One region of the Bacillus sp. mrc49 genome, then DNA from elsewhere that is predicted to be linked to it. Evidence: riboswitches for the same ligand, from Rfam matches in the RefSeq annotation. Region 1 holds a riboswitch; each other region holds the start of a gene.
The links. A riboswitch is a leader RNA that binds a small molecule or an ion and turns the genes downstream of it on or off. The one in region 1 is predicted to bind cobalamin.
Positions count from the first base shown of each region.

Region 2: linked by a shared signal. The riboswitch ahead of CVN76_RS26885 (hypothetical protein) and the one ahead of CVN76_RS10260 (hypothetical protein) in region 1 are both predicted to bind cobalamin.
Region 3: linked by a shared signal. The riboswitch ahead of CVN76_RS26565 (ribonucleoside-diphosphate reductase subunit alpha) and the one ahead of CVN76_RS10260 (hypothetical protein) in region 1 are both predicted to bind cobalamin.
Region 4: linked by a shared signal. The riboswitch ahead of metE (5-methyltetrahydropteroyltriglutamate--homocysteine S-methyltransferase) and the one ahead of CVN76_RS10260 (hypothetical protein) in region 1 are both predicted to bind cobalamin.

Region 1 is NZ_PHNG01000672.1:10,520-13,632, reverse strand. It holds gene CVN76_RS10265 (ABC transporter substrate-binding protein) at 179-1,117, opposite strand; gene CVN76_RS10260 (hypothetical protein) at 1,133-1,720, opposite strand; cobalamin riboswitch at 1,828-2,043, opposite strand; gene CVN76_RS10255 (AAA family ATPase) at 2,231-3,113, shown strand, end outside.
Region 2 is NZ_PHNG01000800.1:120,289-123,401, reverse strand. It holds gene CVN76_RS26900 (YheC/YheD family endospore coat-associated protein) at 1-965, shown strand, start outside; gene CVN76_RS26895 (YheE family protein) at 1,029-1,232, shown strand; gene CVN76_RS26890 (hypothetical protein) at 1,324-1,512, shown strand; gene CVN76_RS26885 (hypothetical protein) at 1,538-1,777, opposite strand; cobalamin riboswitch at 1,940-2,138, opposite strand; gene CVN76_RS26880 (CDP-glycerol glycerophosphotransferase family protein) at 2,200-3,113, opposite strand, start outside.
Region 3 is NZ_PHNG01000800.1:46,688-49,800, reverse strand. It holds partial or broken gene CVN76_RS26575 (SulP family inorganic anion transporter) at 1-49, shown strand, start outside; gene CVN76_RS31280 (hypothetical protein) at 136-282, shown strand; gene CVN76_RS26570 (manganese-dependent inorganic pyrophosphatase) at 370-1,299, opposite strand; cobalamin riboswitch at 1,594-1,773, shown strand; gene CVN76_RS26565 (ribonucleoside-diphosphate reductase subunit alpha) at 1,910-3,113, shown strand, end outside.
Region 4 is NZ_PHNG01000791.1:29,961-33,073, reverse strand. It holds partial or broken gene CVN76_RS25480 (aminopeptidase) at 1-175, opposite strand, end outside; gene bcp (thioredoxin-dependent thiol peroxidase) at 132-602, opposite strand; gene CVN76_RS25470 (potassium channel family protein) at 665-1,084, opposite strand; cobalamin riboswitch at 1,283-1,475, shown strand; gene metE (5-methyltetrahydropteroyltriglutamate--homocysteine S-methyltransferase) at 1,629-3,113, shown strand, end outside.

The DNA.
Region 1 (3,113 bases):
CCAAGACCCAAATGAAGAATCTTTTATACATGATCGATACCTCGGATATCATAGGTTTGGAGTGCCTTCATTTTAGCATAAACAAAGGAAGAAAAGCAGAGTCCATTGCCATCACTTAATGTAGCGAATGATATGAATGGAAGGATGCCCCGATATATCGGAGCATCCTTGTTCAATATTATTTAAATAAGTCCGGGTAAACGGTTTTAGCAGCAAGTTCTACAGCTTCACCGATCCTTGGTCCGGGACGGGACATGACACTTTCATCAAGCAGGTGGACGTCATCGTTTTTCACGGCAGCGATTTCTTCCCAACCTTTACGTGATTTTATTTCATCAACGGCATCTTTTACATAGGTTGCAGTTGTAAGGATCGTTTCCGGGTTGCGCTTGACGACTTCTTCCCCGGATATTTTAACCCAGCCCTTTTGGTCGGCAAAGACGTTTTTAATGCCAGCGGTTTCCAGGATTTCTTGTTGGAAGGTTTCGTCACCTGTTGTATAGATTTCCGGAGCCGGACTGATTTCAAAATATGTTTGCTCCTGTTCATCCAAGGTTCCCACTTTTTCTTCGACACTTGCAATTTGGGATTTGATATCCTTCACCAATGCATCGCCTTTCTTGGTAACTCCCATCACTTTGGCAATCTGCTCAATATCCCCGTATACGTCATCCAAATTGGCTGCCGATTTAATGATGAATATAGGGATGCCGGCATCTTCGAGTGGCTTCAGCGTCGCTTCATCGCCAACGGTATAAGCGATGATCGCATCTGGCTTCAGGGCTATGATCTTTTCTGCATTGATATTCACGGAATCTGAAACATGTTCGATTTTCTTCGCTTCCTCGGGATAATTATCGAAGTCCGTCACGCCAACCACTTTCTTCCCCTGTCCTAAGGCAAATAGAATTTCGGTATTGCTAGGCTGCAGTGAAACGACTTTTTCCGGTGCCTTATCGAATTTTATTTTCTTTCCAGTATCATCTGTAACGGTATAGCTCTTCGCCTCGTTCGCTTTTTTATCATCTTTTGCAGATTGATCCGTTACGCCACATCCTGTAAGGAAAAGGGCAAGCATAAGCACGGAAATCCAGCTGAATCTTTGGGTAAATTTCATTATTTATTCCTCCATCTATTTTTTCATCGGTTTAGTAGGATAAGATTTGCTAATAAAAGGTATTTCTTCAAAGCCTTGTCGCTTGTTAACGTAGACTGCCATCACGAATAAAACGTTTGCAAGCAAGTGGGAGTAATCGAAAAGGATACCCGGAACTTCCCTTTCCAGACTGACTTTGTGCAAAGCGCGGACGGACTTTTTGGCTTCGCTGCGGCAGGCGTGCAGGGCACATGCCGCCGTTGACCCTTGGGGGAGCACAAATGTCTGGATCTGTTCTTTAACTTCTGCGACATACCGGTCATAAATCGAACTTAAATGGTCCAGGTCATGGTCGCTGATGGCTAGTTTTCCACGGACTGAACCATTTAGATGATAGGCCATGGGCAGCAAAACCATTAAATCCCGGTGAACGTCAGGAACATCCTTCGTCAGCGATGCGGCCATGCCGATCCGCGTCGTCAAGGAGTCTGTTCGTATTTCAAAATCGACTGTGGAAGCGGATTCGCGCATGTATGGATAGCATAAAAAACGAAGGTCTTTCTTTGCCATAACTCTTCCTCCTTTACGTAGTTTGGTGAATGACTGCCGTATCGCTTTTCGCATCAAAACAAAAAGCCGACCAAGAGTTTTGGTCGGCATCGAGCATCCATGTATTCCTAGTAGAAAAAAAGATGGAAGGCTGCCGTACAATCTCCTATCTTCCGAAGAGCATGATACGATAAAAAAAGGCAGGTCTCCTGGCTTGTGCGTCATTTTACTCTAAGAACCTTCCCATTTGATGATGGATAGTACAAATGTCCTATCCACCATCAAATAGTGGTATGTCATCTTATTTCATTAGCACTTACAGTTGCGGAAACAGCTTCGGTTTTGAACCGAATTCCCTATTAAGCTGACATGGCAGCACCCTTTTCTGCAAGGTTCATATTCACTTAGGATAAGTTTACCATACCTTTTTCCTTAAGCTGCACTAATATTTTTAGAGAATTTCGTTTATGGTTTGCGGAATATCTAGTAAACTTACAATGTAAGGATTAATTGGTTGTTACTGTAAAGATAAGTGAGATATAGATTGGAAATGAAATAAGTAATAGATTTCCCAGGAGGTAGCGAATGATTTATAAGCAGGCAAATCAAAAACTGGAAAAGGTTCTAGGGAATATTGAAAAGGTCATTATTGGAAAAAGGGATATTGCGGAACTGAGCATCGTCGCACTTCTTTCCGGTGGGCATGTTTTATTGGAGGATGTTCCGGGAGTAGGCAAGACAGTCATGGTCCGGGCGCTTGCCAAATCGATAGGTGCTAGCTTTAAGCGAATACAATTCACACCTGATTTACTGCCGTCCGATGTAACCGGCGTTTCGATTTTCAACCCAAAGGAACAAGCCTTCATTTTTCGGCCAGGACCGATAATGGGGCATATTATTTTGGCAGATGAAATTAACCGGACCTCTCCGAAAACACAGTCTGCCCTGCTTGAAGCGATGGAGGAGGCAAGTGTGACGATCGATGGCGTCACCAGGGGATTGGAGAAGCCCTTTTTTGTCATGGCGACGCAAAACCCGATCGAGTACGAGGGCACATACCCGCTTCCGGAAGCGCAATTGGATCGATTCCTGTTAAAAATGAAGATGGGCTACCCGAGTGCTGCGGAAGAAATCGAGGTCCTGCAAAGAGCTCAATACATGGCTCCGCTTGAAGAGCTGGAATCAGTCATCACCTTGGAAGAATTGAAGGCCCTGCAGGCAGAGGCTAAGATGGTGATCGTGGATGACACAATAAAAGGATATATTGTTGAACTGGCCAATGAAACGAGGAGCCATCAGGTGGTCTATCTTGGGGTGAGTCCGCGTGGATCGATTGCTTTGATGAAGGCAGCCCAAGCTTATGCACTAATACAGGGCAGGGATTATGTCCTGCCGGATGATGTTCAATATTTAGCTCCGTTCGTATTCTCCCACCGCCTGATTTTAAAACCAGAAGCGAATTATGATG
Region 2 (3,113 bases), on a different contig from region 1:
ATTTATCATTGTATCTTTTCCAACATGGGATTTTACCCTATGCATTCACGGGAAAGGAATTTGCTTCCGGTTCAATGAGAGGTTATGTATTTTCATCCGATTCAAACAAGTGGATCGAGTGTAAGATGCCGCTTCCTGATATTGTTTATAATCGTATACCCTCCAGGGGCTATGAGGCTTCGGCAGAATTCCAATCACTCATGAGCCATTTCAATGAGCACCATGTGAACATTTTCAATCCAGGTTTCCTGGATAAATATCTAATGTTCGAAGCTTTGATGGATGATGGCTCCCTCACCAAGCACCTGCCGGCAACAGCGATCCTGCAAAAGCGCGAATGTTTGGAGTCATTCCTTGATACACATCGGCACATCTACTTAAAACCTTGTAAAGGAAGCCAGGGAAAAGGCATTTACACCCTCCGCAAAAATCCTGATGATACACTTTTGTTCAACAGCCTGAAACACAGCGAGACTTTCTCGAATTTCGCTTCTTTCTGGGAAACGAAAAAAAAGGACTTATTAAAAAGAAATTACCTGGCTCAGCGGGCGGTCGTACCAAAAAAACTTCTTGGTCACCGTTACGATTACAGGGTTCTCGTCCATTATGAAAAAGGCTTTTATAAAGTAACGGGCAAAGCTGTAAGAATGTCACAACTGCAGGAAATCACTACACACACTCCTCGAGGCGGTAAGCTTTATCCCTATCAAAACCTGCAATCAAAAAGGCTAAATTCAACATTGGCTAGAATCGCCCAAAAATGCGGAGAAATTCTTTCAAAAAAAATTGGCTTTCTCGGCGAATTTTCGATTGATATCGGTGAAGACGAATCGGGCTCGCTCTTCATTTACGAAGTGAACTCCAAGCCCATGCAATTCGACGAAGAGGAAATCGAAGCTAATCGGCTTTTACATTTAAAAAACCTTTTCATGGAATTAACTTTTTCCAACAGGAAAATAAAATAACACCTCCTGCTGCCGTTTTCCATTATAATGTAATGTGAGACAGCATATATGGAGGTAATACATATGATCAGTCATTTTCAATGGGCACCGCTGCATAAGAACCTGCCAGGGTGGAAAATTTCCTTTTATTACAATAGACAATCCATCCAGGCTTTATATCATAAAGATGGAACCATCGAATGGACAGCCAACCCACCTGCAATGGAAGATGAACCGAAACTCAAAACCATGATACATGACTTGATGGTCTATCATGTTTATGAATAAACCGTATCGTCCAATTGCTTTTAGGAAAGCTTGAAAAGAATAAAAATCCCTCTATTGCCTATACTAATGAAAAGGTTAGGAGGGATTTATTTTGGACAAAGAAAAAATGACTTTTTTAAAGGATAGCGAGTATGATGGACGGGATTCCGCCTTCCTTGACATCGATCGCTATATCAATGAAGGCTTGGCAGGCGGCAATGTTTATGAGGCCGCTGATCTTCGGAACATTGAAGAAGCACATGATTTCTATGACGAGACCGATCCTAACATCAATAAATAGACGACCTTATTGCCAGGGCTCTCTTTTAGGAGAGCTCTTTTTGGAGCAGGACTGTTTCCCCGAACATTTCTCGAACCACACTCTCATAGGCGACTTCCAGATTACGGGAAAATAATTCCTTTTCAGCGGAACTTATTGTTTGCCCATTGATTTCCTCTGTAAGTTTTTCACGATTTCCGCTTAAAGAAATCGTTTCCCCTCCCGAAAAATTGTACATAACCTGGGTTTTAAGATGATCCGTGAAATATTTAACCGTTCCAAACATTTGTATTCCCCCCTTAAAAAATAAAAAAACAACTTCCCGGAAGGAAGTTGTTTGAATGCAAACGAAGCATAACAAAAATAAACATGTTTTTTCATTTTTAAAAATGAAAGCATGCTTTTGCCAATTTTCGCACGTAACATCCCCTATCCTCGTAGGCATTTGATGATGTGCTAAAAACAGGCAGGTATCCTGGCTCATGGTCAACGCTTTTCGAACCTTCCCATTCCCTTTTGCAGAAAACAGTGGCATCACTCGAATCGCTCACATATACAGTTGCGGGACAGCGCCGGATTCCAACCGGCTTCCCTTTTAAGCAGATAAATAGATGTTTCATATCCGCACCCGTTTCTAGACTTATTTAGTTTTCCATTTAAATGTATCAAATTATTTCCTGGATTACAATCCGCTCACGCGATGAACGATCATCTCGTTTTCAGCCTTATGGTTTCCGCCATTCCCTTAACGAAGTTGATACCGTTGAATTTTTTCCAAAGTGAACGTACAAAAGGGTTATTCAAAATCCTTGTAATCCGCTGCTTGCGTTTAATTTTTTTCAACAGACCTTGCTTTGCATGAATTTGCTCATAGACCCGGCGGCTATTGGAATGATCGATATATGGAAGATATGTTTTCCTTAACTGGCCAAATGCTTCTTTTTCCGCAAAACCGGTTTCGGCATAGGCGTTAATCGTCGAAATCAACTTTTCTGTAGTGAATACCTGATCACCAAATAATTGATTATCCATATTCATATAACTTCCTTGATACTTATTGTATGTCTCGAGATCGAATTGGTAAAAAACAACAGGTTTTTTTTGATAAAACATATCCCAGGCGACACTCGAGTAATCCGTAATCAACATCGATGCTTCCATCAATAAGGTATTCAAGTCTTCTTCATTGGAAATCGTGAACCGCTGATTATCAATGGAAAAATGTTCGATAAAGTCCTTGAATTTAGGATGCAAATAAAAATGCAGCGTCAAATCATGCTGCTCCAATAACCTGCTCAATTCTTTTGATTGTAAAAAAGTTTTGAATACTTGTACATACTCACTCTTTTCCACTTCCTCAAAAGGTAAGTTTTCAAGCCATACGCGCCATGTCGGCATCACTAAAATCCTTTTCCCGTTCGATCTATTTTCAATGACATCCCAGCGGGGAAGGCCGCTGACAATCAGTTCGTTTTTGTTATAGCCGAAATGATTCTGGATGATCTTGCCTTCCTCGGGTGAGGAAACGACAAAAAGGCTTGGTGCGTTAATGCTGGATTTTTTAAAGATGCTGTTAAGTTTTTTTAATCCGATAACGCCATGCTGCAAAAAGACAAGCGGCT
Region 3 (3,113 bases), on a different contig from region 1:
CTCCTTATTGCTTGATAAACTTGCCAGCTCAATTAGTAAAATATCCTGAAGAAGGATCTTGCTGGCGAATAGAACTTTTCAAAACCGACAGAATAAATAACAGGAAATATGTCGATATGGAAGGGAGCGAAAAGCATGACACCCGAGCAGGATTATACGGCTGCCAATCTTTCACCAGATTTATTGGATGAGTTGAAAAGCTTTGAAAGCAAGCTTGGCGAGGAAGCGAATAAAGAATTGATTGTCATCGCCTATGAAAAGGAAAAGGATTCCTTGAATTAAGCAAAAAGACGGAAACATGATCATTCGTAATGTTTCCGTCTTTTTTGGGGTATGGAAAAAGGGTGCAGCAGCACCCTTTTCACTTACTTATTTACTGAATACATCCGTTAATACAGGCACGATTTGTTTTTTGCGCGAGACCACGCCTTCCAAAACGGCGATGTTATTGTTCAATGTAACGTTATAGGCTTTTTCGACTGCATTCGCTGCTCTTCCAAGAGCTAGGGCTACAGAATCATTTGTCAGGATATCCGTAACGACGAATAGGAATAAATCCAATTCCTTCACTCCGATAACCGCTTCAATCGCCGCTTCCAATTCAGCTTGCTTAGCAAGGACTTCATTCGGATCTACAGCATTGACTTGGGCTATTTCCACTTTTGCCATTCCCATGCTGAATTCTTTTGCATCAAGAGTGATCAGCTGCGCAATCGTCTTGTCGCTTAAATCAGCTCCTGCCTTCAGCATTTCCAATCCATAAGTTTCAGCGTTCACTCCGGCAATGGCAGCCAGCTCCATGGCCGCTGCAACGTCTTGCTCAGTGCAGGTCGGGGACTTGAACAATAAAGAATCGGAAATGATGGCAGATAGCATCAGCCCTGCTACCGCTTTCGGGACTTCGATTCCATTTTCTTTATAGATTTTATTTAAAATAGTTGCCGTACAGCCTACCGGTTCTGCACGGTAATATAAAGGATCGCTTGTTTCAAAGTTAGCGATGCGGTGATGGTCGATAACCTCCAGCACACGGACTTGGTCAATATCCTCAGCACTTTGCTGGCGTTCATTATGATCGACAAGGATTACGGTCTCCGCCTCCCCTGCCACTTTTTCGACAAGACGAGGAGCATCGAATTTGAATTGGTCCAGCGCATATTGAGTTTCGCCATTCACTTCACCCAGACGAACTGGTTCAGCATTGATACCTAATTGCTTTTTCAGATCCGCATAAGCGATTGCGGAACAAATCGTGTCTGTATCCGGGTTTTTATGTCCAAAAACTAATACTTTATCCAAGATTTAAATCCCCTTTTTCATAAAAATTTTTCCGTGAATCCCCAAATCGCACCAAGGGAATGCCACCTTTACGCTACACTTCATTTTAACACAAAATCCGTTAAATTCAGTGCTTGAATTGCCACTTCGCCAAGAAAATCTTTCATTCGCCTTCCCCCTGCCTTCACTTTGTCAATAGATAAGGGTTGGTTTTTCTCAAATATATTAGTTGAATTATCATCGCATATGGCTTACGATAATATAAGCAGAAATACTAGATATTGATTATTAAAACAATACTGATAACTATATATAGAATTTTTTACAATCCAAGGTGCCAGTGATGGCTGAAAAGGGAATCCGGTGCAAACCCGGAACTGTCCCCGCAACTGTGAATGTGACGAAATGAGGAACCACTGTATGGCTCACTATACGGGAAGGACTCAAAGTAGGATGATCATGAGTCAGGAGACCTGCCTTGAATTTTTCACGTTCTTATTCTTCGGGGATTGAGATGATGAAACGATCGTATAACGGCTATTTTATTCATGGCTCTTTTATGCTGTCGTTTGATCCGCTCAACTCGTTGGGCGGTTTTTTTATTACCGGAAGTTTACAAGGAGGATTCTTAATGACTCAAACATATAACTCTACCATAAGCGAGAATGATACTGAAACGAATTCCCTTCAGCTTGAGATGCTGTCGAAGGAATTTGAAGGCCGTCTCGATATGGAGAAATTCAAAAAGCGTTTTACAAAATGGCTTGAACGCAAAAGTGATTCAACCGATGAACAGGCTTCAAAGAAACTGATTCAGCTTGCTCTTGAGAGCGTGGATATCGATGCCCCGGATTGGACATTCGTTGCAGCTAAAGAGCTATTGAATACGATGTACAGGGATGCACAGGCCAATCGAGGTTATCAAGGCATGAGTTATGGTCCATTCTATGACCTTATCCAGGACCTGTCGCAGCTGCAAGACGGCCAACGCTATCCAGTTTATAAAGCCGAGCTGCTATCATCTTATACTAAAGCCGAAATTGAAGAACTTGGTTCAGTGATCGACCCTGAAAAGGATAAACTATTTTCCTACATAGGCATCTACCTACTAAACGATCGCTACCTTGCCCGTCCCAAAAAAGACAAAGTGTACGAACTCCCCCAAGAACGCTTCATGATCATCGCGATGGAAATCATGCGTTTGGAAGAAACGGAGCACCGCCTGCAACTTATAAAAGAAGCATACTGGGCCATGTCCAATCTTTATATGACCGTTGCCACCCCTACACTTTCGAACGCAGGTAAAGCGCATGGACAATTAAGCTCCTGCTTTATCGACGCCATTGAAGATTCCATCGACGGCATCTATCTAGCTAACTACGATGCTGCCAAGGTGTCTAAATTCGGCGGCGGTGTCGGCCTGTATGTCGGGAAGATTCGCTCACTTGGTTCCGATATCCGTGGTTTCTCCGGCAATAGTTCGGGTACGACTCCTTGGATCCGGCTATTTAACCAGACAGCCGTCAGTGTTGATCAATTAGGTCAGCGCAAAGGCGCGATAGCGATATACTTGGATGCTTGGCATAAAGATATCATGAGCTTCCTCGATTTGAAGACGCAGAACGGGGATGACAGATTAAAGGCACATGATATTTTCACGGGTGTATGCATTCCCGACTTGTTCATGGAGGCTGTACGCGACAGGAAAGAATGGTACCTTTTTGACCCGCATACAGTCAAGCAAACCCTTGGATTCTCACTTGAAGATCTATATGACGAGAAAAAAGGCGAAGGTAGCTTCAGGAACCATTATGCTCTTGCTGTCGAAGCCGTAG
Region 4 (3,113 bases), on a different contig from region 1:
AAGCTTCAACGATCAGCTCTTTAATCAGTGGCTTCGTGCGGATATGGCCCCTTATCAGGATTCTCTCTTTTGGCTTCAATCGTATTGAATGATGAATCAACTTGGCGGCGAGCTCCCTATGTCGCTCACCCTTATTTTTGGAGTTCACGAAGAGTTTCAAGAGCGTCTTCAACATGGCCTTTTACTTTTACTTTGCGCCATTCTTTGACGATCATGCCTTCCTTGTCAATCAGGAAGGTGGAACGCTCAATGCCCATATATTCCTTGCCAAAGTTCTTTTTCAATTGCCACACATCGAATGCTTCGGCAGCTTGATGACTTTCATCAGCCAGTAAAAGGAAAGGCAATCCATGTTTTTCAATGAACTTTTCATGACGCGCGGCTGGGTCCGGGCTGATGCCAATGATGACAGCATCCAATTCCTCAAAGTGTTCATTGTGATCCCGAAAATCACATGCCTCCGTCGTGCAACCCGGGGTCATATCTTTAGGGTAAAAATATAAAACAACGTATTTGCCCTTGAACTGCGAAAGGGAAACCATTTCACCGTTGTTAGCAGGTAAATGAAAATCAGGTGCTTTTTCTCCAATTTTAACAGTCATATTGAACCCTCCATTTTCTTCATTATGGTAAGGGTACCCAATAATCGAAAGAAACACAACTTTCATTTATCCTTCCTATCCTTCTGGTCCAGGTCGATCACCGTCCGAATCACGAATGCCGCCGGAAGCGTGTATCCGATGAATGCCTGTATTGTCGCTATCATCCGGCCCATGCCTATAGGTGCTATATCGCCATATCCTACAGAAAACATCGTCATCGCACTGAAATAAAAAGAAGTTTTCAGTTGTTCATAAAAAGTGCCATCCAATCGATTGCCCATATCAAGAATCACTGAGTGATTCTGAAGCTCGTATAATAAATAAATCAGTGCAAAACCAACCAATATCGTCGCATATAAATTGCCGAGCCAAAGCATATCTTCAAGAGAGAACTTTTTCCCCCCCGACTCGACAAGAAATAACGTCCGAATGCTCATCACCATGCAAAAAATGATTCCGGCAATCAAGATGTAGAAAGTCATCCCCCACGCCCCATTTCAAAACGCCCACTTCCTTATACATACTCCCTGTCCAATCAATATATTCTATTTTGAAAAGACTTCAGCCTTGTCATAGGGCTTGTTTACGAAACTTTTGCTTGTTGACCCTTTTGGTCGGATATGTTAAGATTGTCTAAATTTTTATAATAGTTTCTATTTTATAAATTTTTAACTTATCGAATTTCATATGTGGAAACAGGTTCCTAATGTTCATTAGGATTAAAAGGGAAGTCCGGTGTAATCCCGGCACGGTCCCGCCACTGTAATGGGAATGTTAGCGCCACCCGATATGCCACTGATCCTAAGGATTGGGAAGGCTTGCCGCTAATGATATGCCCTAAGTCAGGAGACCTGCCTGTTTCAACAACACTGTTTTAACCTACGGGAGATAGGGAGGTGTTAGGAACCTTTCATGTAAGTGGCAATTCGCTTGACACTTTATTTTAAGCATTTCTAACTTTCTCTTTTTGACTGTTAGGGGTGCTTTTTTTGTTGGATATCAATCAAATTCAAAGAATGTAGGAGGATGGAAATTTTGAAAAGTAGTAATCTGGGATACCCGCGCATCGGGGAAGATCGTGAATGGAAACGCACATTAGAAGCTTACTGGTCAGGAAAAATCGAAGAAACGGAATTCACATCGCAACTGGAAGCGATCCGGTTGGGCAACCTGCGAAAGCAAAAAGAGCAAGGCGTTGATATCATTCCTGTCAATGACTTTACTTTGTATGACCAAATGCTCGATACTTCCGTGATGTTCGGTCTTGTTCCCGAACGTTATTCCTCTTATGAAGGAGGCAGTGTCCCGCTATCCGTTTATTATTCAATGGCCCGCGGTAACAAGGACGAAGTCGCATCCGAGATGACGAAATGGTTCAATACGAATTATCACTATATTGTCCCGGAATTAAAACGCTCCCAGCTGACTTTAACAGAAAATAAGCCGCTTGCTGCATATCGGGAAGCCAAGGAGAAGCTGGGGATTGAAACGAAGCCGGTGCTTATCGGACCGTATACCTTCATCTCCCTTTCCAAAGGCTTCAATAAAGAAGATATCCCTGGCATCATCCTGAGCCTGCTCCCCCTCTATACACAAATATTGCAGGAGTTGGAGCAAGAAGGTGTGCAGTGGGTTCAGTTAGATGAGCCTTCCCTTGTTTCATCGATATCCAAAGATGATATGGAAACTGTTACATACCTCTATGAAAAACTGAATGAAGCGGCACCTCACCTGAACATCATGCTCCAAACATACTTTGATGCCGTGGAACACTATGAAGCGGTCACTCAATTGAAAGTTCAGGGAATCGGGCTCGATTTTGTTCATGATAAACAAAGAAATGTCCGCAATCTTGAAACGTTCGGCTTCCCGGCAGACAAAGTGCTTGGTGCAGGCGTGATTGACGGAAAAAACATTTGGCTTTCCGATTTATCGAGCAAGCTTCAATTAATCGAGACGATCAAGAACAAAGTGGCAGAAGATAAAATCTGGCTCCAACCCTCTTGTTCCCTGCTTCATGTTCCAGTGACCGTTCGCAATGAAAACGCGCTTGCTAAAGAAGTGAAGGAGGCACTTGCCTTCGCGGATGAGAAGCTAGAAGAAATCACTACCCTTGTCAAAGGCAGCAATCTAGGTTTGGAGGCAATCGTAAAGAAAGTGGATGCGAATAAATTGGCGATCCAAACGTTAGCCAGTTCCCAGGCCCGGAATCATAAAGCAGTACAAGCCGATGTAGAAAAGGTTAAATCCAAGACCTCGGGACGTCAGCTGCCATTTAAAGAGCGTTACCAAAAACAACGTGAATTTTTCAAGTTGCCTTTTCTTCCTTCTACAACGATCGGCAGCTTCCCTCAGACATTTGAAGTGAAACAAGCACGCAGTAAATTCAAAAGAGGAGATTGGACTGCTGCCCAATATGAAACATTCATAAATGATGAGATTGCCAGGTGGATCGAAATTCAAGAAGAAATCGGCCTGGATGTTCTCGTTCACGGAGAATTTGAACGGACG